Regions from separate parts of the Pseudoalteromonas sp. '520P1 No. 423' genome, predicted to be linked through region 2. Evidence: riboswitches for the same ligand, from Rfam matches in the RefSeq annotation. Region 2 holds a riboswitch; the other holds the start of a gene.
The links. A riboswitch is a leader RNA that binds a small molecule or an ion and turns the genes downstream of it on or off. The one in region 2 is predicted to bind lysine.
Positions count from the first base shown of each region.

Region 1: linked by a shared signal. The riboswitch ahead of lysC (lysine-sensitive aspartokinase 3) and the one ahead of dapA (4-hydroxy-tetrahydrodipicolinate synthase) in region 2 are both predicted to bind lysine.

Region 1 covers NZ_BBZB01000001.1:2,282,047-2,298,842, forward strand. The annotation lists gene cysB (HTH-type transcriptional regulator CysB) at 1-226, shown strand, start outside; gene PSA_RS10480 (L-serine ammonia-lyase) at 309-1,685, opposite strand; gene PSA_RS10485 (CoA pyrophosphatase) at 1,813-2,406, opposite strand; gene pabB (aminodeoxychorismate synthase component I) at 2,520-3,887, opposite strand; gene PSA_RS10495 (fumarate hydratase) at 4,094-5,623, shown strand; gene PSA_RS10500 (S9 family peptidase) at 5,697-7,748, shown strand; gene nhaD (sodium:proton antiporter NhaD) at 8,130-9,386, shown strand; lysine riboswitch at 9,489-9,688, shown strand; gene lysC (lysine-sensitive aspartokinase 3) at 9,767-11,110, shown strand; gene PSA_RS10515 (4'-phosphopantetheinyl transferase superfamily protein) at 11,099-11,824, opposite strand; gene PSA_RS10520 (sodium-dependent transporter) at 11,926-13,248, shown strand; gene PSA_RS10525 (NAD(P)-dependent oxidoreductase) at 13,339-14,223, shown strand; gene nhaD (sodium:proton antiporter NhaD) at 14,422-15,813, shown strand; gene rlmA (23S rRNA (guanine(745)-N(1))-methyltransferase) at 15,887-16,687, opposite strand; gene xthA (exodeoxyribonuclease III) at 16,689-16,796, opposite strand, start outside.
Region 2 covers NZ_BBZB01000001.1:92,267-109,062, forward strand. The annotation lists gene PSA_RS00365 (hypothetical protein) at 1-479, opposite strand, end outside; gene ilvA (threonine ammonia-lyase, biosynthetic) at 610-2,136, opposite strand; gene ilvD (dihydroxy-acid dehydratase) at 2,199-4,055, opposite strand; gene PSA_RS00380 (branched-chain amino acid transaminase) at 4,159-5,073, opposite strand; gene ilvM (acetolactate synthase 2 small subunit) at 5,102-5,347, opposite strand; gene ilvG (acetolactate synthase 2 catalytic subunit) at 5,425-7,071, opposite strand; gene PSA_RS00395 (TraB/GumN family protein) at 7,664-8,551, shown strand; gene PSA_RS00400 (hypothetical protein) at 8,647-9,276, shown strand; lysine riboswitch at 9,570-9,743, shown strand; gene dapA (4-hydroxy-tetrahydrodipicolinate synthase) at 9,870-10,754, shown strand; gene PSA_RS00410 (2,3,4,5-tetrahydropyridine-2,6-dicarboxylate N-succinyltransferase) at 10,788-11,528, shown strand; gene PSA_RS00415 (PLP-dependent decarboxylase) at 11,546-12,760, shown strand; gene PSA_RS00420 (succinylglutamate desuccinylase/aspartoacylase family protein) at 12,772-13,902, shown strand; gene PSA_RS00425 (phospholipase A) at 14,058-15,086, shown strand; gene PSA_RS00430 (DUF2913 family protein) at 15,140-15,403, opposite strand; gene PSA_RS00435 (hypothetical protein) at 15,681-16,190, shown strand; gene PSA_RS00440 (bifunctional GNAT family N-acetyltransferase/hotdog fold thioesterase) at 16,238-16,796, opposite strand, start outside.

The sequences.
Region 1 (16,796 bases), 2.2 Mb from region 2:
AGTGACAGATACTGATTTAGTATGTATTAATGCAAGCCATTTATTTGCTGCTAGTACAACAAAAATAGGATTTAGAAAAGGTACTTTCTTACGTACTTATATGTATGATTTTATTGAGCGATTTGCACCACATCTAACAAAAGAGTTAGTTGAAAGAGCGAGTTTACTAAGAAATCAAGATGAAGTGGATGCCTTGTTTAAAAATATAGAATTACCTGTCAGATAACTTATTATTGAGGTCAAAACCAATAAAAAAGGCTTGAATTATCAAGCCTTTTTTAATTTATGTACTGACTAGCAATGAAAAGCTAACACTCAATAATATTTACTGCCAGTCCACCTCGAGCGGTTTCTTTATATTTAGTTTTCATATCATTACCAGTATCTAACATGGTTTTGATAACTTTATCTAAGGATACCTTTTGCTCTCCAGAACCACGAAGCGCTAAACGTGCTGCATTAATCGCTTTCACTGAACCCATTGCATTTCTTTCGATACAAGGAACCTGTACAAGGCCGCCAACAGGGTCGCAGGTTAAACCTAAATTATGTTCCATACCAATTTCAGCAGCGTTTTCAACATGCTCTACATTGCCGCCCATGATTTCAGCAAGTGCACCAGCTGCCATTGAACATGCAACACCGACTTCACCCTGACATCCTACTTCAGCGCCAGAGATTGAAGCATTCTTTTTATATAAAATGCCAATAGCAGCTGCTGTTAATAAATAACGGGTTGCAATATCACGATCAACGGTTTTAATAAATTTATTATAATACATCAAAACAGCAGGTAGAATTCCGGCTGCGCCGTTAGTCGGAGCTGTTACAACACGACCCCCTGCAGCATTTTCTTCATTGACAGCCATTGCAAATAAATCAACCCAGTCCATAGCCCGCAGCGGATCATCATTACTTTCTACATTTATTTGTAGATATAAACTTGGTGCACGACGTTTAACTTTTAAGCCACCAGGTAAAATACCTTCAGTCTCAATACCTTTAGTGATACAAGCTTCCATCACTAGCCAGATATTATAAAGCTCATCTTTTATCTCATCTACGGATCTAAGTGTTTTCTCATTAGCCATCATCAGTGTCGATACGCTATAGCCTTGCTCTTTACATAAAGAAACAAGTTGATCAGCTGAATCAAATAGAAATGGAGCAGGTTGTTCTTCACGTTTTGCTAATTCAAGTTGTTTTTGATTATCGAAATCTTCTTCTAAAACAATAAACCCACCGCCAATAGAGTAGTAGACTTGGCTATGGATCTGAGTTTCTCCATCAAAAGCAAGTAGCTTCATCGCATTAGAGTGCTTAGGTAACGTTTTTCTTCTATGAAATATCACTGCACCTTTTTTAGGGAACTTTACAGGGAATGTTTGATCAAGATGAATTACTTCATCTTGTTCAATTTTAGATAATATTTCAGATACTTTATCTGTATCAATTGTATCAGGATCAAAACCTGCTAGACCTAAAATGACTGCTTTACCAGAGCCATGGCCAATACCTGTTTGTCCTAAAGAGCCAAATAACTCTACTTTTACTTCTGTTACTTTGCTAATTAAATCTTGTTGTTGTAATGACTTCACAAATAAGCGTGATGCACGCATAGGTCCCACTGTGTGAGAAGATGACGGACCTATTCCAATGCTAAACATATCGAATGCACTGATCATAAAAATTCTCTTAATACCTAGAACGGATTAATAATTATAACGTATTAAATTGAATTATATTCATATAAACCGATTGTATTTATTTATCAATATCATAAAAAATATTAAAGAAATAATTTGGGCTTTACTATACAACAGAGGAATAGAAGTCAGTATTTGTAGAGGATACTTGTTCTATAAGGTTTAATATGATTTGAGCTGTAGCACCCCATAAAAGGCCATACTCAGTCATATAGCCTTTTAAAACAATGGGTTGTTGGTTTCTTGTGAAATTAAGGTCAACCCAATTAGCTCTTTGGGTGAGTTTATGAAAAGGTAAGAAAAAAGTATCGGACACCTCAGTTAACTGTGGTTTCAAAGAGAAGTTAGAGTCTATCTGTCCAACATAAGGTTTTATCTCAAAACCTGTTAATGTCCAATAGCTATTCATTTGACCAATTAAATTAATTTCATGTTCAGGGATCCCGAGTTCTTCTTTGGTTTCTCTAAATGCCGTGGCTTTAAGTGAAGTATCTTGTTGCTCAAATTTACCGCCAGGAAAACAAATTTGCCCTGGGTGATGTTTTAAATAACTTGGGCGCTTACATAATAATACATGTAGTTTTCCATCAATATCACAAAGGGGAACAAGTACTGAGCTTTTAACTGCATTATGTGGATATCCATGATCGCCCACTAACGCGTTTAGTTGAAACTGGGGTATAAACTTCTGAATATTCACATTTAGCCTTAAATTTTTGAGCATTAAACCGTTGCTTTTAATAATCAGTATCACATATTAGTAAGCTAAATGTAATGCGGTTATCTATATAACAAGAGTTAATTCAAAGTAATTTAAGCGTTTATGCTACTTAATACAGGTAATATTTTATGCACTTTATCAAAGGTTTCTTGATATTCAGCATCAGCGGTAGAATCAGCAACTATGCCGCCGCCAGCCCAACAGTGAATTTGATTAGATTCTTTATCGCATATTAAAGTACGTATGGTAATACTGGTATCCATGTTGCCACAGGCACTTATATATCCGATCGACCCACAGTATATTGAACGTCTATGAGGTTCGAGTTCTTCAATAATCTGCATAGCGCGTATTTTAGGGGCGCCTGTAATTGAACCACCAGGAAATGCAGCTTCTAATTGATCTATAGCGGTTTTGTCTTCGGCTAATTTTGCAGTAACTGTGCTTACTAAATGATGAACTGCAGCAAAACTTTCTATTTGAAAAATAGCCGGAACCTTCACGCTGCCAGGGGAGGCGACCTTTCCTAAATCATTACGCAATAAGTCAACTATCATCACATTCTCTGCGCGATCTTTTTCAGAGTTTTCAAGCTGAAGTGCATTATTGTGATCAATAACAGGATCATTACTTCTTGGCAATGTGCCTTTAATCGGTTTAGTTTCAATTAATCTATCTTTGATTTGAATAAAACGCTCAGGAGATACTGACAAAATACTGCCTTTAGGGTGATTTAAATAGGCAGAAAAAGGCGCTTTGTTTTCTTCCCTTAGTTTTAAGTATGCATCCCAAGGCTCACCTTGATACTGAGCACTGAACCTTTGCGCTAAATTAATTTGATAGCAATCACCTGATTTTAGGTAATTTTGTACGCAGTCAAAGTTTTTTGTGTATTGGCTTTTACTCATATTAGCTTGCCATTGTGACGCTAATTTAAAACTCTTAACCGGAACAGTTGTTGATAAAAATGATTCATATAAAGCAAAGCGATTAAAATCAGGCTGGGATATAAAAAACCATTTATTAGTTTTGTGGTCAAAGATAAGTGCATCAGGATATAGACCAACAGCCATATCTGGTAATGAAATGTCATTAATTGCATCATTGTCAATATTTTCGATGTATCGACCTAAGTCATAAGAAAAATGACCTAATAAACCACCACTAAAAGGTAAATCAAAAGGCGCCTTCAGTGCTGAGAAGCTTTGTAATTGTGTTTTAAGTAATTTAAAAGGCGAAGACTGGCATAATTCATTATTGACAAAACATTGACCATTACGCGCTTCAATTGTTTTCAGCGGACTGAAAGCAATCACATCAAATCGATTGTTAATGTGGTTAGGATTGGCTGAATCTAAAAAAACGGCCCAAGGCTGTGCACTAAATTTTGAAAAAACTTCACAGCTTGTATCTGAGATGTGTAATTCTCTACAGATTAATTGTTCTTTATTCATTAACAGTCTTTTACTTTAAATATATAGCGTAAATAAGATGGAGGGGTATTATACTGATAGAAGTAAAAGATGCGAGTTTAGTCTCTTGCGCTTTTGTCATTAATTAATTTCAAAGAGATTTTTCTAAAATTTATTACACCTTGGCCTAAGTTAAGTTAAAATATAGAAAATTGAAAAACAAGCCACCGTCACTGGCCAACAAAGGATACAGTATGACCATTATTCGTCAGCAAGATTTAATCGATAGTATTGAAGACGCTTTACAATATATCTCTTTTTACCACCCTTTAGATTTTGTTCAAGCACTTGAAAAAGCATATCACCGTGAAGAAAGTAAAGCGGCAAAAGATGCGATAGCACAAATTTTGATTAACTCTCGTATGTCAGCTGAAGGTAAACGTCCATTATGTCAAGATACTGGCATAGTAACGTGTTTTGTTAAAGTTGGTATGGATGTTAAGTGGGATAAAACTGATTTAACAGTTCAGCAAATGGTTGATGAAGGTACACGTCGCGCATATTTAAATCCTGATAACCCTTTACGTGCTTCTATTGTTGCAGATCCTGCTGGCGCACGTAAAAATACAAAAGATAATACACCATCTGTTGTGCATGTAGATTTAGTTGCTGGTTCTGAAGTAGAAGTTATGATCGCTGCTAAAGGCGGCGGTTCAGAAAATAAAACAAAAATGGTTATGCTTAACCCTTCAGATGATGTTGCTGCTTGGGTTGAAAAAACATTACCAACGATGGGCGCAGGTTGGTGTCCACCAGGTATGTTAGGTATAGGCATTGGCGGTACTGCTGAAAAAGCAGCTGTATTGGCAAAAGAGTCATTAATGGATCCTGTTGATATTCATGAGCTTATGGAACGTGGTGCACAAACAACGGAAGAAGAAATGCGTTTAGACATTTTTGAACGTGCTAATAAACTAGGTATAGGCGCTCAAGGTCTTGGTGGTTTAACGACAGTTGTTGATATTAAAATCAAAACAGCACCAACACATGCTGCTTCAAAACCAGTTGTGATGATCCCTAACTGTGCTGCGACGCGTCATGTGCATTTCACATTAGACGGTTCAGGTGCCGCTGATTTAAAAGCGCCTAAGTTAGAAGATTGGCCTGAAGTGACTTTTGAAGTAGGTGAAGATACGCGCCGTGTTAATTTAAATACATTGACCAAAGAAGATACCCAAGAATGGAAAATGGGTGAAACAGTATTGTTATCAGGTACTATTTTAACAGGTCGTGATGCAGCACATAAGCGTTTACAAGATATGATCAATTCAGGTAAAGGTTTACCTGAAGGCGTAGACTTTGATAATAAATTTATTTATTACGTAGGCCCAGTAGATGCTGTTGGTGATGAAGCAGTAGGTCCTGCGGGCCCTACAACTGCAACACGTATGGATAAATTTACTGACTTAATGCTAGAAAAAACCGGCATTGTTGGCATGATAGGTAAAGCAGAACGTGGTCCTGCGACAGTTGAGTCTATTAAGCAAAATAAATCAGTTTACTTAATGGCTGTAGGCGGCGCTGCTTACTTAGTATCTAAAGCAATCAAAAAAGCGCGTGTTGTTGCATTTGAAGACTTAGGTATGGAAGCTATTTATGAGTTTGAAGTTGAAGACATGCCAGTTACAGTGGCTGTAGATAGTGAAGGCTCTAATGCGCATACCCAAGGCCCTGCAATTTGGAAGGCTAAAATTGAAGAGTTAGACTCTAAACTTAAGTCTTAATTAAAGATTTAATATATGAAAAATAAAAGCGCTACGGCGCTTTTATTTTATGCGAAATAAAAAAGGGATAAAAATGAAAAAAGTATTCGCTTTATCACTGCTTACTGGCACAGTTATCACTGTTGCTCAGGCACAAGAGACAACAAAAGAAGCATTCACAGTTGAAAAGTTAAACTCATTAAATTCTGTTCATAGTATGAGTGTTTCTCCTGATGGTTCTAAGCTAGTTTATGCTTTAAAAACACAATCAGGCAGTGATTTATATTTAAAAGACTTAGTATCCAGTACAAAAGATAAAAAGCTAACATCGCATCCTGCAACAGAATCAGATGTCATTTGGACTAATGACAATAATAGTATTATATTTTTAGCTAATAGAGCTGAGTCGACTCAGGTTTGGCAATTAAAATTAAATGGTGGCGAAGCACAAGCTTTGACTGATTTAGCTTTAAGTGTAAATGGCTATAAGCTGTCACCTGATAATAAAAAGTTAGCATTGGCATTAGAAGTATTCCCAACTTGTAAAACAATCAAGTGTTCTGTTGATAAAAAGCACGAACTTGAAAATGTAAAACATACAGCAAAAGTGTATAAACAATTACCTGTACGTCATTGGGACACTTGGAAAACTGAATTTAGAAGTCATATATTTGTTACCGATATATCAGCTAAAGCAGCAGTTCAAGCAATAGACTTAACACCTGACTGGGATACCGATATTCCAGCCAAACCTTTTGCGGGTATGGAAGAGGTCACTTTTACACAAGACAGTCTGAATGTTGTATTTTCTGCTAAAGCACCCAGTAAAGATCAAGCTTGGACAACAAACTATGATTTATTCAAAGTATCGATTGAAGGTGGTGAAGTTGAAAATTTGACTCCAGAGAATAAAGCATGGGATTCTCAACCTGCATTTTCTGCTGATGGTCGTTTTATGGTTTATCTCGCCATGAAAAAACAAGGTTTTGAAGCTGATAAATTCTCTTTAATGCTAAAAGATTTAAAAACCTCTGAATTAAAAGAAATCGCGCCTCTTTGGGATCGTAGTGTTTCTAGCTTTACTTTTGCACCAAATAATCGTGCTGTATATGTTGTTGCACAAGATATAGGTCAAAAAAGTATTTATGAGATCAGTACTAATTTTGGCGATGTGAGAAAAATATATTCAGATGGTAGTGTTGGAGACTTACATTTAGCAGGCAGTAAAATAATATTTAGTCGCCATGCTTTAAATTCACCAAAAAATATATTCTCAATTAACCGAGATGGTTCAGATTTACATCAGTTAACTGATATTAATAAAGATAAATTAGCTAATGTTCAATTTGGTGAGTTTGAACAGTTTAACTTCCCGGGTTGGAATGATGAAAAAGTACATGGTTATTTTGTTAAACCATGGAACTATGATGCTGATAAAGTTCAACAAGGTGAAAAATATCCAATTGCATTTTTAGTACACGGTGGACCTCAAGGTTCATTTGGTAATTTGTTTAGCTCTCGTTGGAATGCACAATTATGGGCAGCGCAAGGTTATGGCGTTGTGATGATAGATTTTCATGGTTCAACGGGTTATGGACAAGATTTTACAGATTCAATCTCAAGAGATTGGGGTGGCAAACCGCTAGAAGACTTACAAAAAGGATTTGAGTTCATCACAAAACAACAAGCTTGGTTAGATGCAGACAATGCCTGTGCATTAGGGGCTTCTTACGGCGGTTATATGATGAATTGGATAGCAGGTAACTGGACTGAAGGTTTTAACTGTTTGATCAATCATGCAGGCTTATTTGATATGGATAGCTTTTATCAAAGCACAGAAGAACTTTGGTTCCCAGAGCATGATATGGGCGGTGCGTTTTGGGCTGATACCCATGATTATAAGAAATTCAATCCTGCTTCTTTTACTAAAAATTGGAAAACACCTATGTTAGTGATCCACGGTTTGAAAGATTACCGTGTACCATATGCGCAAGGTTTAGGTGCTTATACAACACTGCAACGTATGGGCATAGAATCTAAGTTGGTTATTTACCCAGATGAAAACCATTGGATCTTAAATAAAGATAATAGAGTTCATTGGTACGGTGAAGTTTTTGATTGGATGAAAAAACATACTCAAAAATAATCATTTCATGATTCAAACATTATAATTGAAAAAACCAATCTAAGTTTATTAGGTTGGTTTTTTATATAGTTATAACACAATTAAATTTGATATATATAACTGAAATATTTTCCCCCTGACGTGTTTGACGTGCATTAACTTCCTATTTGTCTGTTTTTACAGTTCTTTTAATTGATTAATTAGCCGAATCCTATAGGACTAGCATTAAACTTAACTTAAATATTTAATAAATATTCACCTTAATTTCATATGTATCTTTTATAAATTTTTAACCTTAATCTAGATCAAAAAGGCGCATAGTTTTATCTGAATTTAAGTGTTAGACTGCGCGCCAAATTTGTACCGTAATTATTTCATTTATAGAAAAAGGTTAAAAATCCAATGGTAACTGGCATTATATTGGCTCTGGTCGCAATCGCATTTATTTTGATTGTGATTGAAGATATCATTCATGTAAATAAAGCAAAAACAACATTATTTTTTGGTACTTTATGTTGGATTATTGCCTTTATCTCACCTATTAACGGTCAAACTACTGAAGCAGTACAGCACCAGTTAGATCATAACATCTTAGAAATAGCGACTTTATGGCTATTTTTAATGTCAGCGATGACATTTGTCGCGTATTTAAACTCGAAAGGGTTTATACAAAACTTAGTACATAGAGTGATGCCAAAACAGATCACAGAAAGAAAGCTGATGTTTTTAATTGGTTTAGCAGCTTTTTTATTCTCTTCTATATCAGATAATATTACTGCAACACTTATTTCTCTTGCTGTTGTTCTTTCACTCAAATTAGAAGCTAAAAAACGCATCAAATACGCAACTTTAATTATCTTTGCTGTAAATTCGGGTGGAGTATCATTGATCACAGGTGATGTAACAACGTTAATGATATTTTTAGCTGACAAAGTAACAATAGGGCATTTACTTTTATTAGTCGTGCCATCAGCTTTCAGTGTGCTGATCTTAGCGGGATTACTGTCATTGAACATGAATGGCACTTTAACATTTGAGGCGCAATCACATAGAAGAATCGAAAAAACAGATATTACAATTGCGGTAATATTCTTATCTACGATTACAGCAACTTTGCTTTTAAGCGTAATGTATCAAGTACCGCCTGTTCTGACTTTCTTATTTGGTTTATCTTTAATGTTTTTAGTTGCACAATTTTTAATGCGCAAGAAAGATGTGAATAAAAAAATTATCGATTATATACGTGAAATTGAATACGATACTTTACTGTTTTTTGTAGGTGTTTTATTACTTGTTGGCGCAATGAAAGAAGTTGGGGTATTAAATCAGTTTACGCATTTATATGAAATCTTAGCACCTGAGTATGCAAACTACTTAATGGGAATTTTATCTGCAGCAGTAGATAATGTGCCATTAACCGCTGCACTATTAAAAGCTGATATCGCGATGGATCCAAGACAGTGGCTTGCATTTACTTATGCTACAGGTGTAGGTGGCTCTATGCTGATAATTGGCTCAGCGGCTGGAATTATTGCTATGAGCAAGATTAAAGAGCTTACATTCCTAAGTTATTTGAAAATGAGCTTCCATTTATTAATCGCATATACAGTAGGTTACACTGGTGCATATTTAGCCGGATTCTTAATGCCAAACGTTTAATTTAATTTCAGCCAAATTAATTATTGACAGCTAGACGTCTAAAATGTAAATTTCAAGTCCCTACTATTTAGTAGGGTTTTATTTGAAGCATTTAATACTTCAAATAACAGAAGAGGAGCGGAAGCCAGGTATATTAGTGTGAGGAGCGGTATCCAGAGATCACTAATGAGGGGGACTTTCGCCGAGAGAAATGATTTCGCCGTGAAATTGCTTTTCGGTTTTTGAGGCTGAATCCTCAAAAATTGTCACCGAGTATTAAAGCTTAAATTTAAGTTTTAATAAGGTGGAGAGCTTCTGGCTGAGACATTTTATAGCCTTAATACTTTTAGTATCTAGATTTTAGTCCTGCCAAGTTCTCCTTATAAGTATTAGGAGATCCCATGAATTCATCTTATGTTGTAGCAAAGTTTGGTGGCACAAGTGTTGCCGATTTCGACGCTATGAGACGTTGCGCTCAAATTATTCAAAATAACACACAAGTGCGCTTAGTTGCAGTTAGTGCCAGTGCTGGTGTGACCAATCATTTAGTTGCATTATGTCAAAATGATTTAACTCAGGTTGAGCGAAATCAAAATATTGCACAAGTATGTGACATTCAAAATACGATATTGAAAAATATCACTTTAGATTTAGATTTAACTGATGGTTTTAATCAAACGCTTAATCAATTTAAAGAGCTTGCTAAAAATGATAACCCAAGTGAAAAAAACAAAGATGCTTTATTGAGCTTTGGTGAAAGGTTATCATCATATTTATTTACTCAAGTTTTACGAGGCATGGATATAAATGCGGTGCGTTTTGACGCAAGAGACGTACTTAAAACCGACAGTCAACATGGTAAAGCTACACCGAATATTTCAGCAACAAAAGATGCGGCATTAACAGAATTATACCCATTATTAGAATCAAATGTAGTTGTAACACAAGGATTCATAGGATCTGATCTCGAGGGCAATACCACAACTTTAGGGCGTGGCGGTTCTGATTATAGTGCTGCTTTATTTGCTGAAGCAATTGATGCATCGGCAATTCATATTTGGACAGATGTTGTCGGTATTTTCTCTACAGATCCTAGATTGTGTACTAAAGCAACGCCGATCGCTAAATTGAGTTTTGATGAAGCTGCGGAAATGGCAACTTTTGGTGCTAAAGTACTTCATCCTGCAACTATTTTACCGGCAAGTCGGGCGGGTATACCTGTATTTGTAGGCTCTAGTCGTGAGCCTAATGAAGGTGGTACTTGGATTGAAAAAGAAAAATCAAGACACAGTGGCATTCGTGCTGTTACACAACGTAAAAATCAAATTTTATTAACGTTAAAAAGCCCTGAAATGTTATTGGCTAGCGGTTTTTTAGCAAAAGTATTTACGATTTTAGCGCAATATAATATTTCAGTTGATTTAGTAACGACTTCGGAAATAAGTGTTGCACTTACACTAGATAATGCGCCAAATGCCAGTCGACCTGAATTAGAGCAAGCATGTTTAGACTTACTTTCTGAATTTTGTCATGTGACAGTTGAAAATAACCTAACGCTTATTGCTTTAATTGGTTCCCAAATTCAATTACAGCAACAGGAAGTTAATTTGATGCAAGTATTATCTGATTTTGATATTCGTATGATCTGCCACGGTGCAAGTAAACATAATCTATGTTTTTTAGTTGAGCAATCTCGTTCAGATCATATTGTTCAATCAATCCATAGTAGATTGTTAGAGGCTTAAAGGCATATTTATGGTTTTGAGAACAACATTATTTAATGGCGTGTTATTTATCAAGGTAATATCAAAACCATCATAATGACATGATGCTGTATATAATTGCCGTTTTTGGATTTCTTCAAAAACGTTTTTACTTAATAATTGCGATATGGGTAATCGAATCGTTTTGGCAAGCGCCTCTTTTAAAGTCCAAATTCTATAAAAAATGTTATGGGGCTGCTGTGCAGTTGAAATAAACTGCACTTCATGTTCATGATAAAAATGATTCGCTAATTTTATAAAAGACCGCTTTTGATTGATATGTTCTAAATCAACGCCAAATGATAGACACATCTGACTTAGCGCAACACAAACCATGCCTTTACTATGTGAAATGGAGATAGATATCGGTAAAGGTTTATTATTATAAAGTGCTTCTAAACGACTGTGTTTTTGATTGAACTTAGTTTCTATTTGAGTAAATTCACAGTTTATCAAAGTACTTATTAATTTTTTTATAATATAACGGCTAGCTAAGTACTCTTGTTTTGCAGAATACTTTTTTCGTTTATCGATAGTGGAAATTTCAAATTCTGAAAATATTTTTTCATAGGGAAACTTATCAATCTCAACTTGTTGTGATGATAAAATGAATAGGTTTATTCCTGAGATTAGGACCTTTTTACCTTGTTTATTTTCTATTTTAAGTTCATTTTTAAAAAAGGGACTAAATATCATGGTTCCTGTCTTATGTTACTTGCTATATAGGCCGATAAGCCTGTAAAATTCGATACTGGTGGGGTGCATGATACATAATAATAATAAGAGATAATAATAAAATGGCAGAATTACGTGATGGCTTTCAAAGTCGTTTAGGTTTTGTACTGGCAGCGGCCGGCGCAGCTGTTGGACTTGGCAATATTTGGGGTTTCCCTACTCAAGCTGCAAATCATGGTGGTGGTGCTTTTCTACTGGTATATTTTCTTGTTATTTTTCTACTTGCCTTACCAGCACTGTATACCGAATTATATTTAGGGCACAGTGCGCAAGCCAACCCAGTCGAGGCCTTAAAACAAGCATGTAAAGAAAAATCAGAAAACATGGGCGCTGCAGCTGGATATATCGGTTTATCAGGTGCAATTGTTATGTTGAGTTTTTATTCAATTGTAGCTGGTTGGATGCTTGCATATAGTTTAGAACCAATAGCAACTTTACTTAACTTTACGCGAGTGAGTGAGTTTTTAAAAGGTGACTCAACGCTACGTAACTTTATTTTCACACCTTTCATGCTGGTATTAAGTGCCAGTATCATTCTAAAAGGAGTGAAGTCGGGTATTGAAACTTGGTCGCGCAGATTAATGCCTTTACTGTTAATATTGCTGGTTTTACTTATTGCTTATATTGCTACGTTAGATGGTGCGATGGCCGGTTTTAGTGCCTATTTAAAGCCTGATTTTAATCAGATCACTGATCCTGAACTTATAATCGCAGCTATGGGCCAAGCGTTTTTCTCGTTATCACTTGGTGTTGGCTGTATGATGATTTATGGTTCATATCTCAAACCTGATGCTAATTTACCTAAACTCACTTTATCGGTCGCTTTATTGGATACCAGTGTGGCCTTTCTTGCTGGCCTATTAATAATCCCTGCGTTATATGTGGCTCAAAATCATGGCGTAGATGTATTTCAAAATGGAAAGCTAATTGGTGAAGGGCAGTTGATTTTTGCTGTTTTACCAGAATTATTCAGCTCTATGGGCCAAGTTGGTTTGTATATTGGTTTTATCTTTTTTGTTTTAATGTCAATTGCATCTATCACCTCAACTATTTCTTCAACTGAAATCCCAGTAGCCTTTTTAGTTGAAAATAAAAACGTTTCTAGAAAAAAAGCAACATGGTTAGTGACACTTATAATTATTTTAGCATCTAGCATCATCATTTTAAATTTTGATTGGCTATTTGGTTTAGTGATCCAAGTATTTACCCAGTATCAGCTGCCATTAATGGGACTGTTTTATTTTATAACTGTTGGCTGGTTATGGAAAAAAGGTAATAAGTTATTAGCGGTTTCAAAAGGGCTTCATTATTGGTTTGCACAGTATGTACGCTACGTTTGTCCAATATTAATGACCGCAGTTTTTGCTAATGTAGCATTCAAATAATAAATATTAATTAATGAAATTCTAAAACCGTTTGTCTTTTTCAACAGATAAATGGTTTTTCGTATAAGTGCTTAATAAAAAGGTAAAAAAATGTCAACTAAAGTCGCTTTTATCGGTTTAGGTGTTATGGGATATCCTATGGCTGGCCATTTGAAAAATGCAGGTTTTGACGTAACTGTATTTAATAGAACTGAAACCAAAGCAAAAAAGTGGGTTGAACAATATGGTGGCGCTATGGCATCTACACCATCAGAAGCTGCGCTTGAAGCGGAGTTTGTTTTTGTATGTGTTGGTAATGATGATGATTTACGGGAAGTAACATTGGGATCATCAGGCGTGCTTGCGGGTTTGGCGCAAGGGAGTATTTTAGTTGATCATACTACGACATCAGCCGAAGTTGCCAGAGAAGTTGCACAAGCGGCACAAAACAAAGGGATCTCATTTTTAGATGCACCTGTTTCAGGAGGCCAAGCTGGCGCCGAAAATGGCGTTTTAACTGTGATGACAGGTGGTGAACAAGCCATTTTTGATAAAGTGCAACCTGTAATGGACTGCTACTCGAGATTTAGTCAATTATTAGGTCCAATTGGTTCAGGTCAATTAACCAAGATGGTGAATCAAATTTGTATTGCAGGTTTAGTACAGGGATTAGCAGAAGGCTTACACTTTGCACGCAACGCAGGTCTGGATGCTGAAAAAGTGATTGAAACTATTTCAAAAGGAGCCGCTGGATCTTGGCAAATGGAAAACCGTTACAAAACGATGTGTCAAGGTGAGTATGATTTCGGATTTGCTGTAGATTGGATGAGAAAAGATTTAGGCATAGCATTAAACGAAGCAAGAAGTAATCAATCAAGCTTACCTGTTACTTCATTAGTTGATCAGTTCTATAGCGAAGTACAATCATTAGGTGGCGGTCGCCATGATACATCAAGCTTACTTTCGAGACTCGAACATACGAGAAGAGAAAAATAATTAACATTGGTGAAATTTAAATCATAAAACAAACTTAAAATCGTAATAATCATTCTGTGTATCGTTTTTTTGTTTTAAATCAATAAAAATAAGTTAAATAGTGCTACTTTACCCCGCATAGATTCAATCTACTGTGGGCATAATTATTGGTGCTATCGCTCGATATTATAATCGCAACATTTGGGGACGCTAAACTACATGAAACATCTTTTAATCACTCTGGTCGCACTTGTCTTTTCAGGTTCAACTTTTGCTTCAGGAGGAGGCGATAGCATAGATTTAACATCACATTGGATAGGGTATACAGCCCTAGCAATCTTTGTACTTTCATATGCTTTAGTAATTCTTGAAGAAAAACTACACTTACGTAAATCAAAGCCAGTTTTATTAGCCGCAGGTCTTATATGGATTCTGATAGCTGCCTTCTATAACTCTCAAGGTATGCCGCACTCAGCAGAAGTAGCAATTCGTCATAACTTCCTAGAGTACGCTGAACTTTTCTTTTTCCTATTAGTTGCGATGACTTATATAAATGCAATGCTTGAACGTAATGTATTTGATGCGCTACGTGATGTTTTAATATTAAAAGGTTATAGCTATAGAGCGTTGTTTTGGCTTACAGGTATCCTTGCTTTCTTTATTTCTCCAATTGCAGATAATTTAACAACAGCCCTGATCATGTGTGCTGTTGTACTTGCAGTCGGTAAAGATGAACCTAAATTTGTTGCCATGAGTTGTGTAAATATTGTTGTTGGTGCTAATGCCGGTGGTGCATTTAGTCCGTTTGGCGATATAACAACCTTAATGGTATGGCAAAAAGGGATAGTACAATTCACGGAGTTTTTCGCGTTATTTATTCCATCAATCGTTAACTATGTGATCCCTGCGTTTATAATGCAATTTTTCCTTCCTAAAGGCAGCCCTAAAACTGGAACAGGTGACGTGACTCAAATTAAAAATGGCGGCTTAACCATAGTTGGCTTATTTATTTTAACTATCATCACTGCAGTATCATTCCATAACTTCCTACATTTACCGCCTGTATTTGGCATGATGTTAGGTTTAGCTTATTTAAAACTGTTTGGTTTCTATATTAAAAAATCTGGTCAAGGTAAGTTGAATACATCAGACGTTCCTGCTGGTAGAACAAGAACAGATGATTTTGATATCTTTGATAAAATAGCCAAAGCAGAGTGGGACACCTTATTCTTTTTCTATGGTGTGATTTTAGCAGTTGGTGGTTTAGGTTATATTGGTTACTTAGGTTTAATTTCAGAATTTATGTACGGAGAACTTGGTGCTACCAATGCTAATATTTTGGTTGGAATTCTTTCGGCTATTGTAGATAACATTCCGGTCATGTTTGCGGTATTAACAATGCAACCAGAAATGCCACACTCACAATGGTTACTTGTGACTTTAACTGCAGGTGTTGGCGGTAGTTTACTTTCGATTGGCTCAGCTGCAGGTGTTGCATTAATGGGGCAGGCAAGAGGGTATTATACATTCTTTAGTCATTTAAAATGGACACCTGTTATTGCACTAGGATATGCAGCAAGTATTTATGCTCATTTATTATTAAATAGTTAAGCAACTATTAACAATTAAAAAAGGCTTTCCTGATTTACCCAGGGAAGCCCTTTTTGTTAAAAATGAAAATAAACTAAATGATTTTTTTAAATGTTGATAAGTAAAATTCTAATGTGACTTCAATATTCTTTTTTTGCTCTAAAGCCTGCCAATGCTCAGGTCTAAACTTCCATGCAAAGGGTGTCATCATAACTAAATCATTTGCTGTAGGAATATCAAGTATTACAGTTGCCGTTAAAATCTCTTCACTAAAACTTTCAAATCCATTTGGGCACGGAACTGGCGTATGTAAATTAACATCTTGGTATATTTGCTGTTTAAGTTCAAAAAGATGTTTCGGTCCAGGGCTAGCAACAATGAGTTTATCTTTACATAAACGCGATAATTCATCATCAAATAATGGTGCAAAAATACTGACTATGGCATCAGCTTGCAAATCATTAAAAGGAGCTTGTGCGATGGAAGCAACACTAAAGTGGCAGTCAGGGTAGCGTTTTGCTGCATATTTTACAGCAGGTTTTGAGATATCTATGCCATAAACTTTACTATTGAGTGCTGACTTCTGTAGAGCATGCGTATAAAATCCTTCACCGCAGCCAAAATCGATGATTGTCTTTTCAGTGCCTAAGTCTTTAACTTTTTGTGCAACTGCACTTTGTAAAAAAGCATAGTGACCTTTAGCTAAAAAGTTGCGACGTGCTTGTACCATCTCAAGATTATCGCCAGGATCTTTACTTTTTTTATTTTGTACAGGTAACAGGTTTACATATCCCTCTTTAGCAAAGTCAAAACTATGATTTTTACCACACTTGAGAGTACGATCGTTTAATGTCAGCGCCAAAGAGCAAATAGGGCAAATATAATCTAAAGACATATTATTTAAACTCTGACCAAATTGGTGCGTGATCAGATGGCTTTTCAATACCTCTTAATTCATAATCAATACCTGTATCAATACACTGTTGTGCTAATGAATTAGTAGC
Region 2 (16,796 bases):
GCAGGCAAATTATCATTTAATACTTTTAGCTTTAATTCATTACTCACTTGATTTGCAAATTCAGAATCAGTTTTGATTCTTAACTCATAGTCTTTAGGCAGATCCTCGTAAACACTATATACTGGGTTTTCAGCCTTCAACTCATCCATTTCTTTTTGTTTGTGCTTTTCAATCAGAGAAAAAACAACTGTCTCTAACGCTTGTCGAGAATGCTCCAAAGGCATAGTGGTGTCTTCTCTAGAAAAAGAGCTAAGACGCGTTTCTAATTTAACTATTCGCTCTAACAAGTATTGAACCTCAATATCACTGCTTTTTACTTCAGGTTCACTCAGAGCGATTGATTGTTTATTACTGTACGTACCTGTTGGTTCTTTTATAACATCAGTTATTATGGAATTTTGTTGAATTAAATTCATTCCAGAAAATACCAAAGCGAGTATAGAGCAAAAAAGAGCGAGATTGAGTTTAAAAGAAGACATAATAACCTTAGCTTATTATAAAAACTTGGATTCTACTGCTTCAAATAAAAATTACTGTAAGAAAGTGTTTGTTATTCAAAAAGAGGTAGCTCACGATAAAATATCACGTGAGCTTTATACTTAACTAAAATTAAGCTTTATGATTTGCAGCTAAAAATCTTTGATAACAAGGGTTATCAGTTTCTTCTTGATAAACATAAGCTAATTTATCTAAGTGTTGCTTAAATTCGGCCATATCCTGATCTGTAACTTCAAATGCAGCCAATACATTACCTATAGCTGAACCGTGATTTCGATAATGAAATAAGCTGATATTCCAATTAGCACCCAGCGTATCTAAAAAGCGCTCTAAAGCACCTGGATGTTCAGGAAACTCAAACCTAAATAACTTTTCAGTTAATGGGCTACAAGGCTTACCACCCACCATATAACGGATATGTAGCTTAGCTAACTCGTTATCAGATAAGTCAATAAAATTATATTCTTTAGAAGCTAATTGTGACTTCAACTCATCAAGTTCATCCTGGCCATTCCTCAGGCCTATGCCTACATAAATTTCAGCATCATTACTATTGTCATAACGATAGTTAAACTCAGTAATCGTTCTGCCATCTAATGCCTGGCAAAACTTTTTAAAGCTACCTTTTTCTTCATTAATAGTAACAGCTAAAAGTGCTTCATTTTTTTCACCAAGCGCAGTACGTTCAGCAACATAACGTAAGCGATCAAAGTTCAAGTTTGCACCCGATAACACCGCTGCTAGATTTTGGCCTTTTACACCGGTATCTAAACACCATTTTTTAAGCCCTGCTAATGCTAAGCCACCAGATGGTTCTGCAACAGCACGCGTAGATACAAAAATATCTTGCATTGCTGCACATATTTCATCACTTGATACGGTAATAACTTTATCGCAAAACTGCTGCGCTAATCTAAATGTTTCAGTGCCTATCACCTTTACTGCGACACCATCTGCAAAACTACCAACACGATCAAGTTCTACTGGTTTACCCGCTTTTAATGCGGCTTCTAAACACGCACTTTCTTGAAACTCTACGCCTATTACCTGTATTTCAGGATTAAGTGATTTGATATAAACAGCCATACCAGCCAATAAACCACCGCCACCAACCGGAATAAATACCGCATCTAAGTTTGGTAATTGCTGCATAAGTTCACGTGCAATGGTGCCTTGTCCTACGATGACATCAGGGTCATCAAATGGTGGAACAAAGATAGCGCCCTCTTTTTCAGCCAGTTCTTTTGCATAAGCATTTGCAGCATCAAAATGATGACCATGTAAAATGACTTCACCACCTAAACTTCTTACTGCATTCACTTTTATATCAGGCGTGGTATCTGGCATCACGATCGCTGCGGTATGACCTAAGTGACTTGCACTTAATGCAACACCTTGTGCATGATTACCCGCTGAAGCTGTGACTACTTTAGAGTTAGCAGGTAATTTTTTTAGCTTATGAAAAGCACCACGTAGTTTAAATGAATAAACAGGTTGCTGATCTTCACGTTTAAGCCAAATTTTGTTTTCTAACTTTTTTTCAAGGCTGGTAACTGGGCTAACGTCAGTCAATTTAGCTAATGGCGCCATATTGGCTTGGATGATAGCTCTGAAATAATCTAATTCTTTACTGACCATATTACATTCCTACAGTTTGAATGACGCGAGTCATTCAAACTTAAATTCTATTTTTCTATTCGCTAGACAAGCTTGTCTAACTTAGCCAAATCTCTTACCGCACCTTTATCTGCACTTGTAACAAGTAGCGAATACGCTTTTAATGCAGGGCTTACAACACGGTTTCTATCAACTGGCTTATAAGCATCTTTACCTCTAGCGTCTTGTTTTTCACGGCGGGTCTTTAGCTCAGCATCAGAAATATCTATTGAAATACCGCGGTTAGGGATATCTATAATAATTGAATCGCCGTCTTCAACTAATGCAATTGCGCCACCAGCAGCAGCTTCTGGTGAAGCATGACCAATTGATAAACCAGATGTACCACCAGAGAAACGTCCATCAGTGATCAATGCACATTTTTCAGCTAAGCCCATAGATTTTAAATAACTTGTTGGATAAAGCATTTCTTGCATACCCGGTCCACCTTTAGGACCTTCATAGCGAATAACAACCACATCGCCAGCTTTAACTTCTTCATTTAGAATGCCATCAACAGCATCATCTTGTGATTCATATACTTTTGCTGGACCAGTAAAAGTCAACATATCATCAACGACACCGGCACTTTTAACAATACAGCCATCAACAGCAATATTTCCGTAAAGTGCACATAAACCGCCGTCTTGTCTGAATGCATGTTCTACACTACGAACACAGCCATTTTCACGGTCTATATCAAGCTCTGGCCAACGACATTCTTGGCTCATACCTTTGGTTGTACGAATACCTGCAGGACCTGCTTTATAAAACTTTTGCGCTTTAACGTTATCTGGGTTTGTTGCATCCCATTTATTGATTAAATCGCCAATGCTACCACCAGCAACATGCTCACAAGATAAATCAAGTAAACCCGCTTTACCTAACTCATTTAAAATACCCATAATACCACCAGCGCGATGCACATCTTCAATATGGTATTGTGGTGTTGCAGGTGCAACTTTGCATAAATAAGGTGTTTTAAGAGAAAGTGCATTGATATGTGTCATATCAAAATCAACACCTGCTTCTTGTGCGGCTGCTAATAAATGTAATACAGTATTTGATGAACCACCCATCGCAATATCTAGTGTCATAGCGTTTTCAAATGCAGCTCGACTGGCAATATTACGTGGTAATACAGCTTCATTATCTTTCTGATAATACTCACGACATAAATCTACGATACGAGCAGATGCATCTAGGTATAACTGCTTACGATCTTTATGCGTTGCTAAAGTAGTCCCGTTTCCTGGCAATGCTAAGCCTAAGCCTTCTAATAAACAGTTCATTGAATTTGCTGTAAACATGCCAGAACAAGAACCACATGTAGGACATGCAGAACGCTCCACTTGCTCCGATTGCTCATCACTTACAGTTGGATCTGCAGCTTGAACCATGGCATCTACTAAATCTAATTTCACATCAATAGATGCAAGCTTAGTTTTACCCGCTTCCATAGGTCCACCCGATACAAAAATCACAGGGATATTCAATCTAAATGCAGCAAGCATCATACCTGGCGTGATTTTGTCACAGTTTGAAATACATACCATAGCATCAGCACAATGGGCATTTACCATGTATTCAACTGAATCTGCAATCAAATCTCTAGAAGGTAAAGAATACAACATGCCACTGTGACCCATGGCAATACCATCATCTATCGCGATAGTATTAAACTCTTTTGGTACACCACCCGCTTCAGTGATTGCATCAGCTACTAGCTCACTTAACTGATTTAAATGTACGTGGCCTGGTACAAATTGGGTAAATGAATTTACAACCGCAATAATTGGTTTACCAAAATCCTTATCTGTCATACCTGTCGCACGCCATAATGCTCTTGCGCCTGCGCGTTTACGACCTTCAGTTGTAGTTGCACTTCTTAATTTAGCCATCATTTACCTCAATTTATTTCTGCAGCTATTTAGCTACATTTCCTCATTCCCAAAACTATTCTTTATTTCCACGCAATGGTTTTTATAAAGATGCGTAATAGATTTATTCGTTTATATATTCTAACCAACCATGCTTGTCATCAGATTGACCTTTTACTAAGTCAAAATAAGCTTGTTGTAATTCTTTTGTGATAGGCCCACGTTTACCGCTACCTACTTGAATTTTGTCTACGCTACGTACAGGAACTACTTCAGCTGCGGTACCTGTCATAAAGAACTCATCAGCTAAATATAATGCTTCACGAGCGATTGATTCCTCACGTACTTCATAACCACGCTCTCGTGCTAAAGTCATTAACGTATCACGCGTTAAGCCCGGTAAAATACATGCCGTTGTAGGTGGTGTGTAAAGTATGCCTTTCTTAATTACAAATAAGTTTTCGCCCGCACCTTCACTTAAATTACCATTGGTATCAAGTGCAATGCCTTCAACATAACCATTACGCTTAGCTTCACCTGAGATCAGCTGAGAAGATAAGTAGTTACCACCTGCTTTTGCTGCAGTAGGCATAGTATTAGGTGCTAAACGATTCCAAGATGAAATACATACATCTACACCATTTTCTAGGCTTTCATCACCCAAATATGCGCCCCACTCCATTGCCGCTACAGATACTTCGGCAAGATGAGATTTTGGATTTAAACCTAAGCCAACATTCCCTAAATAAGCAAAAGGGCGTAAATAAGCATTTGTTAAACCATTTTCTTTTACTGCGTCTTTACAAGCTTGTGTGATTTCTTCCAATGTATAAGGAATTTCCATACGATAAATTTTGGCTGAATCATATAAACGTTGAATATGATCAGTTAAACGAAAAATAGCTGGGCCCTTAGGTGTATCATACGCTCTGACACCTTCAAACACTGAACTACCGTAGTGAAGAGCATGACTCAATACACTTGTTGTAGCTTGTTCAGCTGGAACCATTTTACCGTTAAACCAAATTAAATCTGACATGACAAATACCCTTTATATTTAAAATTTATTAAATTGCTTGTTGGTGCGCTTGTTCTGCTAACTCTACATTATGAACATCAATTAATTTTGCTAGTTGCAATGTAAGTAAATGAATAGGACGATCACTATCTACTGTCATATTAACAAAGTACTTATCTTCAACAGCTTCTAAGTTCAGTTGTAATAAAGAAAAGCCACGGTGGCGTACAACACGTAAAAAACGCTCAACTGCAACACTTTGATTTTTTACTTCAACTTTTAATTGATGTTTCATTATTTCACCTCAGTTCCCATTTAATCTTTTCTGCACATGATGGAGTTAATAGCCAATACGTGCTCGTATCTTTCAGCTTATTTAACTTCTGTTACCATTTGATCATTAGCCGCACCAGGTGGAACAAGCGGCCAAACATTATCTTTATCATCTATGCAAGCATGTAGTATATAAGGACCTTTTGAATCTACTAATGCTTGAACTGCATCATCTACTTCACTTGCTTTAGTGATAGTTTGGCCTTTAATGCCAAACACGGCAGCTAAAGCCACAAAATCAGGATTATCAGAAAGGATAGTCTCACTATAGCGTTCTTCAAAAAACATTTGCTGCCACTGTCTTACCATGCCCAATCTTTGGTTATCTATTACAAGTATTTTTACTGGTAAGTTATTACGACGTATCGTTGCAAGCTCTTGTATATTCATCATGATAGAACCATCACCCGACACTGTGATAACAAAATCATCTGGGCGAGCAACTTGTACACCTATAGCAGCAGGTAAACCAAAGCCCATAGTACCTGCACCACCACTACTTAAATGGTTTTTAGGACTATTAAATTTCATATGTTGTGCCACCCACATTTGATGTTGGCCAACATCACAACACACCACGCCATTGCTAGGCATAGTTTGGCTTAATTTATTTAATAAGTAAGGTGCAAAAACAGTTTCGCCTGGATAATCATAGCGCCAAGCATGTTTTACCATCATTTCTTTTATATGTACTAACCAAGCTTCATTGGTTTTTGGATGCGCTAATAAAGGCAATGAATCATGTAAATCTGCAATTAAAGATGCCTCAGCAGGTTTACGTTTACCCACTTCAGCAGCATCTATATCTAAATGGATGATTTTTGCATTTGAAGCAAACTTGCTTAAGTTACCTGTAACACGATCATCAAAACGTGCACCTATACATACTAACAAGTCACATTCTTGCACAGCTAAATTAGCAGCTTGTCCACCATGCATACCTAACATGCCTAAATCATATTCATAGTCAGGTAATACTGAGCCTAACGCTTTTAAGGTAGATACAGCTGGCATATTGGTTTCATTTAAAAATGCCATTAATTTTTCTTGGGCGTCAGCAGCATGAACACCACCACCAACATAGGCTATTGGCATTTTAGCTTCTTTTAATAATTCGTTAGCTTTAGCTACTTCATTTAAGTCAACTTGAGGTTGATAATCTTCAGCGGCTAACCAAGGTTTAAAGTTAACTTGCGCTAATTGGATGTCTTTAGGGATATCAACTAAAACTGGTCCGGGGCGACCAGAAGTAGCAACGTGAATTGCCTCTTGTAAGATCTCAGCTAAGTCTTCAGCGCGTTCAACCATATAGCTATGCTTAGTGATGGCTAAAGACACACCTAAAACATCAACTTCTTGGAAGGCATCTGAGCCAATTGCAGCTGTTGGTACTTGACCTGTGATAGCCAATAATGGAATTGAATCCATCATAGCATCTGCGATAGAAGTCACTAAGTTTGTAGCACCAGGACCTGATGTTGCAAAACAAACACCTAATTTACCTGTGCTTCGGGTATAACCGATAGCAGAAAAACCAGCTGCTTGCTCATGACGTGTTAAATAATGCTTAACCGGTGCACCATATAGCGCATCGTAGATAGGCATAATAGCGCCACCTGGGTAACCAAATACGTCTTTTACACCATGTTTGGCTAATAACTCGATTAATAACTCTGCGCCTGTCATCCTCAATCCCAACCCTGTACTTAAAAAAATGCTAACTAAAAATTTACAACCTAAAAACAAAAAACCCCTCGAACCGGTAGGTGCGAGGGGTTTTAGTTATTCCTGCTTAAATTACAGCACTAACCCGCCCCCGCGGTGATAATAATCACCACGATAATAATAATTTTGACGAGAGAGTTAGCTGTATTAAACATTAATAAATAATCACTTTTTTTATAAAATTTACTTTTAAATTCGGTTAAAAATAAAGAAGTCTTAAATCTCAACTTTATTTACTGGCTAATTTTTAACTTTTTAATGGTGTTATGTCAAGATATAAATAATTTTAATTTCCACACCTAAAAGGATAATTTATTCCAATATAAAATAAAAAACGCCAATATAAGAAATAACTATTCAATGCATACAAAGATATTAAAATCAAAAAACCTTAATAGCCACAAAGCAATGCATATTCAGTTCTAATAAATTTACTTATAACTAAATCTTATATATTTAAACAATTACCCATTATTAAGTTTATTAATAGACATGTGGAGCCGTTTACTTAAAAATAACCTTTTAGATTATAAAATAACAAAAAGGACTTTTAATGAAGTTTTTATTAAAACTCACGCATATATTCACATTATTAATTTTAATATCGTTTAGTACTTCAATACTTGCATCACCTTCTCTTTGGTTAGTAGAAAAAGAAGGTTCACCATTTAATAAATCATATATATTTGGCACTGTTCATGTGGGTGATGCCAGCATGGCAAAACTGCCAAATAAAGTAATTTCAGCCATAAAAGAAACTGATGAAGTAATGGTCGAAGTGGATATTTCTAAATTCACACCTTTCGAAATCCAATCTAAAACAATGCCTTTTATGATGCTATCTGCAGGTAAGACATTAAAAACTGAGCTTAAAACCAAAAACTATCAGGCTATTGATAACTATTTCAAAAAGAAATCTATTGATATCAACCTATTTAACACAATGAAACCTTGGGCTGTGATGTTGATTATTACCCAAATGGAATATCAAAATGCAGGTTACAGCGAGAATAATGGTATAGATAAGCAAGTAATCGCTTTTGCTAATAAAAATAAAATCAAAGTAGGACAACTGGAAACCTTAGAGCAGCAAATGTCCATTTTTGGCAAGCTAGCACCGTATAATGATGTTATGGTTTCAGATACTTTTGAACAGTTAAATGATATGAACACTCACTTTGAAAGCTTAATTAATAGCTGGAAAAATGGGTCACTTGAAGACTTAAACACATACTATAAAGAAGTTTTCACTCAAGACGAATTTGGTAAATTAGGCGAAAAAGTAATGTTAGTTGATAGAAACCAAAATTGGTTAACACAATTGACTCCTAGATTTAAAAGTGAATCTTTATTTATCGCAGTTGGCGCATTACATTTAGCCTCTGAACAAGGTTTAATTCAACAGTTAAGAAACCAAGGTTTTAAAGTTACTAAAAAATAATTTATTTTTATTTAAACCCTTTTAAAAAATCCTGCGTCTAACTTATTAAACGGCTAGAAAAGCCCAGAAATAAGTTAGACAAAAGGAATAATAAAATGAAAAAGTTACTTATCGCATCAGGCATCATCGCATCTATATTAGCTACATCGGCTTTTGCTGACTCTCAAAAACGTATTGTAGAAAACTTAACCTTATCTACAGATCAAAGTTTAGATATAAAATTCCCAGTTGGCAGTGTTGATATTGAAATTGTTGATGGCGATCAACTTGAAATAGAAATTGAACTAAAGCCACAAGACTCTAAATGGAATAGCTGGTTTTCTTCAGATAAAGATTTGGGCAGCATAAAGCTAGATAAAAATATCAGTAACTCCCATGTCACATTAGAAATTGACGAAGATGATTTAAACCAAGAGTGGCATATTAAAGTACCTCGTTCAGCAGAGATTGATATTGACCTAGGTGTTGGCAGTGTTGAAATTGATAACTTATCAAATTCAGTTGAAGTTGATGTAGGTGTAGGCTCAGTTGTCATTGATACAGATACTAATGACTTTAAACGTATCGATTTAGAGTCTGGTGTAGGTGATACGCGCATTTCAGGGTTTTCAGGCGACTCAAGTCAAAAGCGTCAAATGGTAAGTTCTTCTAGTGCATACACAGGCTCAGGCTTATACCGCATAGAAGTAGAAGTTGGTGTAGGTGACGTAAAAGTAAGTAACTAACCCTTAACGCACAAATCTAGTTATCCAAAACTCCCAATAAAAAAAACCAGCATAAGCTGGTTTTTTGTTATTTAATTATCTAGACAAAAATATTAAAAGGTCTGTTTTTTACTTTAAGCTAGCTTAATTTATCAACTACTTAAAAATTTGTTATAACAAATAACAAAAAACCTCATTGACATGTAGACGTCTAAAATGTTTCAATTCACGCAATTAATGATTATTTAATTAATCATTAATTCCCCTATTCATAAGTTTATTGTTAAGTGAGTTTTCACTTTACGATAAATGATAGGGCTGGAAGAGGTGCGTTATTCAGGTAACAAGTTTTAGGAGAGCAAACTCCGATGAGAACTTGTGATGGGAATTAACGCCGAGAGATTTTTATTATTTGCTTTAATAAAATTTCGGGCGATTGGGTTGAATCCTAATTGACTGTCACCTAATGGTGGAGAGCTTCTGGTCTTAAAGAATTTAGGCTATTAGCCTTTTTCTTCTTAAGCCCATTGCTCTTCGAATTTAATATGTTCGATTGGTAAATACGGGCTCTCACCCAAAAACTACCACTCGAATATGATATGAGTTCGGTAGAGATGAACCAAAAATATAACTTAAATGACTATCCTTTATGGACTGCGCTAGTCACGCCTTTTGATGCTCAAGATAATATTGATTTTGCAACATTAGAAAATTTAGTTGCTGATCAGGTTGCTGCAAATAATGGCATTCTATTATTAGGCAGTACAGGTGAAGGCCTAGCGCTTACTTTAGACGAACATAAATCTATTGTTGAATTTGTATGTCAATTACAACCAAATGTGCCTTTAATGGCCGCAGTCGGTGGCAGTAACTTAAAACAACAACAAGAATGGGTTTCATACTGTAATCAACTGCCAATTGATTCATATTTACTTGGTTCTCCACTTTACGCTAAACCGGGCATTGTAGGACAAACTCAATGGTTTGATGCTTTATTATCGACTGCTAATTTCCCTTGTATGATCTATAACGTACCAGGGCGTAGTGCAGTTGAAGTTGAGCCTGAAGTAATTCAAAACCTATCTCATCATAAAAACTTATGGGCTATGAAAGAAGCCAGTGGTGACATTAGCAAATTTGAAAGTTTTAGAACTGCGGCTCCAGAATTATCTATTTTTAGCGGTGATGACGCCCTACTACCTTATTTCGCTCAAGCTGGCGCTAGAGGGTTAGTATCAGTTGCAGCAAATGCTTGGCCTGAACAAACGGCTGAATTTGTTCGTCGCGCATTGTTAGGTACATGCCCTAACCTTTTTCAAACATGGACTAAATCCGTAAATAGCTTATTTGCTGTGGCAAATCCAATTCCCGTAAAAGTATTAATGCAACAGCAAGGTCGTTTGCCTTTAGCTGATTTAAGACCGCCATTAACACATCTTGAATTAACCGACTTTTCAGCAATAAAACAAGCAAACTCAACAATTTTATCTTGGCAATAACAAAATTTTAGATTTAAGAATAGGTATATAAAAATGAACTGGTTAGAACTTTTAAATAATTTAGAAAACGGCACGGTACGCGCGGCAACTCAAGACGAAAATGGTCAATGGCATGCTAATGTTCAAGTTAAAAAAGGCATTTTAGAAGCTTTTAAAAATGGCTCTAACATTGAATTTCCAGGTGGCTTTGTAGATAAAGATAACTTAGCACCACGTGGTTTTTCAGCGCAAGATAATGTACGTATGGTTCCTGGTGGTTCAAGTGTACGCCGTGGTGCTCATGTTGCATCAGGTACTATCATCATGCCACCAGCCTATGTAAATATTGGTGCTTATGTTGGCGCGGGCACTATGGTTGATAGTAACGTACTTGTTGGTTCATGTGCACAAATAGGCGAAAACGTACATTTAAGTGCAGCTGTGCAAATTGGTGGTGTATTAGAGCCGATTGGTGCAAGCCCAGTTGTTGTTGAAGACGATGCATTTATTGGTGCTGGTTGTGTTTTAGTTGAGGGTGTTGTAATCAAAAAAGGTGCTGTATTAGCACCAGGTGTTCGTCTTTCAGCAACAATCCCTGTTTATGACTGTGTGAATGAACGTGTATTAGATAAAGGCGAAGCCATTCCTGAAAATGCAATTGTAATTCCAGGTTCTCGCCCATCTTCTAGCGAATGGGGTAAAGCACAAGGTTTAAGCATGTCATGTGCATTAATCGTGAAATACCGCGATGAGCAAAGCGACGCATCTTTAGAGTTAGAAGATATTTTAAGATAAGTGAAATTAGGATCATTATGAGTTTTTTGAGCACGCAAGTTCGCCAACATATCGATACCATAAGTAAAAATGAGCCTTACCCATTTTTTACTTATGATTTAGATGGTTTAGCTGAACATTTACAAAACCTAACCTCATCGATCAGTGATTCAGGTATAAAGTTATGGTATGCAGTTAAAGCTAACCCGCTTTCTTCCATCATTAAAACGATAAATAAATCTGGTTTTAATTTTGATGTTGCAAGCAGTGGCGAATTAAAACAAGTACTCAAACAAGGTATAGATCCTAATCGTGTTCTTAATACTGGCCCAGCCAAAAGCAAACGCCAAATTAATGAGTTTATTAATTTAGGCGTACGCACATTTGTTGCTGAGAGCCTTAACCAAGTAGCTTGGTTGAATGAAGAAGCTACAGCACAAGAAGTTGAGCTAAACATATTACTAAGAGTGCAGCTACGCTGGCCTGAAGGTGAAAAAAATCCATTAGGTGGCGATAGCTTAACGCCATTTGGTTTAGGGTGTGAGCAATGGCAAGCACTTAATATTGCTGATTACGCACAGCTGAACTTTACTGGTTTACATATTTTTCAGTGGGGCAATATGCTCAGCACTGAAAAATTAGCTGATTTATGGTCACAGATGGTTGCACCTTTACAGCAATTAGCCACAGATTTAGGTTTTAAATTAAAAACGCTCGATTTAGGCGGTGGTTTAGGTATTCCTTATACTGAAAAAGATCAACAATTACATTGGCCTGAATTAATCGAAGCGCTGAGCCTTATCAAAAAAAATGCAGCCGTTGAACAACTTTGGATGGAGCTAGGTCGTTATGCTGTGGGTGAATACGGTTATTACGCCAACCCTGTGGTCGAGCAAAAGCAAAACTACGGTGTAGACCAACTCATTATGGCTGGCGGTATTAACCACATTTTACGTCCAGCAGTGACATATCAAGATTTCCCGGCATTATTATTAAGGAAATCTAATGCGCCTAGTAAATCATTTAATGTGCATGGACCCTTATGTACTGCACTAGATAGCTTAGGTGAACATACTTTCGCAAGTGATATAAATGAAAATGACTGGCTGGTATTCAATCAATGTGGTGCTTACGGTTTTACTGAAAGCATGCCTTATTTTTTATGCCATGAACTTGCTGCAGAATATGTGATTGAAAATAATCAAACTCACTGTATTCGCCCAGCTCAACCCGCTCAAAGCTATTTGTATTAAGGTAATTGGTTATGACAGCACACGTAACAAACCAAATCACACAAGAAGATATTCAAGTTGGCGAAATTGCTAACGGTTTACGATTAACGATCCCTGTTTATCGTATAAAAGGCAATGGCACTGGTCCCAAAGTATATATTCAAGCAAATATGCATGGTGCGGAAGTACAAGGTAATGCCGTAATTTATCAGTTACTTGAGCAGTTAAAAGACATGCATTTAACTTCTGATATCACGTTAGTGCCCTATGCAAACCCAATCGGTTGTAATCAAAAATCAGGTGAATTCACTTTAGGTCGCTTTGATCCTATCACAGGCACCAATTGGAATCGCATGTACCAAGATAATAGTCATTTGGTAAACGAGTTTGCAAATAAACACTTAGGTAGTGATATCGAAACTATTAAAAGCGAATTTAGACAAGCACTGATATCTGAAGTAGATAAAATATTAGATGGTCCTGCTTATGCCATTACTACAGGTAAACGCATTGCATTAAACTTACAAAAATTAGCGCATCAAGCTGATATCGTACTTGATTTACATACAGGGCCAATCTCAAGTAAGCATTTATATTGTCCTGAATATGCAAAATCTAGTGCAAGCTATTTTGATATTCCACATGTACTTATGATCCCTAATGATTTTGATGGTGCAATGGATGAAGCAAACTTTTGCCCTTGGTGGAACCTAACAGAAACACTTGCAACTTTAGGGAAATATTTCCCGGTTGCAGTGGAAGCCTTTACTGTTGAACTGGGCTCTCAAGAGCTAATTGATCTGAAAGAAGCGAAACACGATGCTAATAGTATTTTAAGTTATTTAACTTACAAAGAAGCATTTACAGACTCAGAGCACCGACCTAAATCCATGTCACGATATGTATGTGAATTAAAAGATTACATTGCATTTTATGCGCCTATGGGTGGCATGATTGAATATTTAGCTCCGCTTGGCAGCCATATAAAGGCCGGTGATCCAATTGCCAATATATTGTGCATGGAAAGATACTTATCAGAACAACCATTACAGTCGATTAGCTTTGATCAAGATGCCATTACGATTTTGCACTTTGCATCTGCAAGCGTAAATCAAGGTACTGAACTTTATAAATTTTTTACCAATTACCAAAAGCTCACCTAGCAAATTAGTGAGTTCAAACAATATTGCGTGAGAGTCATAGATCATAAATTTATGGCTACTCAAGGCAAACGGTGAAAATCGTTTGCCTTTTTCTTTTTAGATTACAATTAAATTAAGTATACTAGCTAAAAATTAACCTACCCAAAAACTTCATCATGGATTTGTTTACTAAATTTATTAGCGTGTCATTACTGAGCGTCAGCTTTGTCAATGTTGCAGAGCAAGAGGTTGAGCCACAAAAAGAACAACATGCTCAAGTAAAACAATGTGTTTTAAATGAATTATTATCTGGCGATGACTCACAAACTATCGCTGATTTAAAAAATAAATGTAAAGAGCTCGCTGAAGAAAAACAAATTACTGCAATTGATAAACGCGTTTCAAGGGAGTTAGTATCTCAGAGTAATCCTAATGTGATCACACCACATAAACGTAATTATATACTGCCAGTCACGTATATGAATAGTCCTAACAATATTCCAATTATTGACTCTGAAGGACTAGAAGAAAATGAAGAAGTACTCGATAACTTTGAAGCTAAGTTCCAATTATCATTAAAAGTACCTGTCTTTGATAATTTTTCTGATGACGATCAAGCTGTATATTTTGCTTTTACAATGCAATCATATTGGCAAGTATATAATTCCGAAATTTCAGCGCCATTTAGAGAAACTAACTACCAACCAGAAATCTATTGGGCTAATATTCTCGATAAAGAAAATACCCTTTGGGGTGATGAAATGGTAGTGTTTTTAGGTGCTGAACATCAATCTAATGGTAAAAGTACTGCGCTTTCACGTTCTTGGAATCGAATTTATGCTAATTTAATTTGGGAGCAAAGTGGTTTCGTTTTCAGCTTTAAACCTTGGTACAGATTACCTGAAGATAAAAAAGAAGATCCTACTCACCCAGAAGGTGATGATAATCCAGATATTCATAAGTACATGGGGTATTACGAGTTATCAGGGGCTTATCGTTATAAAGAACACGAATTTGGCTTTATGAGCCGTAATAACTTAAGTAATGATAACCGTGGTGCATTACAGCTAGATTGGTCATTTCCACTTTGGGGTCGATTACGTGGGTACGCGCAATACTTTAATGGTTATGGTGAGAGCTTAATAGATTACAATGCCTCAGTAGAACGTTTTGGGGTTGGTATATTATTAAGTGACTTATTATAAAGTCATAAATTTATGCTTAAGGTGGTTATTCTAGCCACCTTAACTAACTTAATTTATGGCTGCTGATACAATTCAATTAACAACTCTTTAAGCTTAGCAAATTGCCCTTTACTTTTTGCAATTCTAATCAAATGCTCTAAATCAACAGCAATCGTTTTCGAAAATCTTTTTTGTTTATAAGCAACATCTAACCATTTACTTAAAAATCGATTTTCATGCATAGCATTAAAACCACACTCGCCATTTTCTTGCGCAATCGCCAAAGACACCAAACCACACCAAGACATATTCGTTATAGACTGTTTATAGTCGTTCACACCAAAATCCATATAAGTTAATTGTCAATCAAGTACCTATAATAATACACAAAACTCATAAATTTAAAATATCAATTGTTCATTTTTTATCAAACCCTTTGGTTATCTTACAATTTTTCACAGGGTTTAAGACAATTTCTCACAAACTCAAAACAGATAAGCTTTAAACTATTCGTTAGTAATTTCTTACTGACACTAAAAGGGTTTTCATATATGAAAAAAATCTCACTTTTATTAATTAGTATTACTTTATTTAGTTTTATGCCATGTTTGGCTAGTGCGAATAACTTCCCCCCCTGCAATTTTTGCAAAAAATGAAAGCCATAATACAGATTCGATCTCAAGTATCGGTATAGAAATCCCCTTTGGTGATCCTCACTCTCATTTTGGTGCCTATATGACCTCAGCAATTGGCTATGCTGATATCACTGATAAAACAGGCAATAGCAATGATTATCTTACATGGGATACAGGTTTTAAATTTGGCTACTTTTCTGATATATCAATTTATGGCGAAGTCGGTTTAGATTTATTTGAGCTTATTTGGGACGATTTAAATGACAAACATGAAGATGAACGCACTTATTATTACGATAATGAAGAATATGATTATTTTGATACAGAACGCCAAGATGATGATATTGATGGGTATATAGGTGTAGGCATTGGATTTGATCTCAAACCAATCAAAATAGATGTATTTACAAGATTACGACAAATAGATGGTAATAACTGGGAGTCAAAAGAACATTTATATAGTGGCTTACAATTATCGATTGTATTTTAAGCTTAAGAGGCTAATTTAATTTGATTATGAATTAGCCTCTTTATTTTTTAGCTTTTAGGCAATACCACAAAAATACCTTCAAACTCTGCAACGGCTTCTTCGCCATCATATACAATAACCGGTACGATAAATTTAGCTTTATCACCACTAGATAGTTTGGCGAGTTTACCTTCACAGTCACTTAATTTAACACTTGCTTTAGGCTGTGTTTTTAACGGTTTTAAGTATTTAATATTGGCATCAGCTAATACAATCTCACCTTCAAGATCTTGCTCTTTAAGGGCTAAGTATGTTGCACCCCAACCAGTTAAAGTTGCCAAACTATAAATCGATCCTGCAAACATAGAGCCATGAAGATTTACATTCGCACCAAAATCAGCACGAGTGGTAAATTGCCAATCGGTGTAACTTTCAACTTTTATACCCATCGCATCAGAGATAGGAATTGATTCACGCCATGTATTTTGTAATACCTGCGCCCAATCAGGATGCCTAAACCATCCAGGTTGAGATGGGCGTTTTTTTACCATACGATAATGCTGAATATCACCATATGCTAAGTGTGCTTTTTCTTTTACTTCATAACCATGACTTTGATAAAAATTA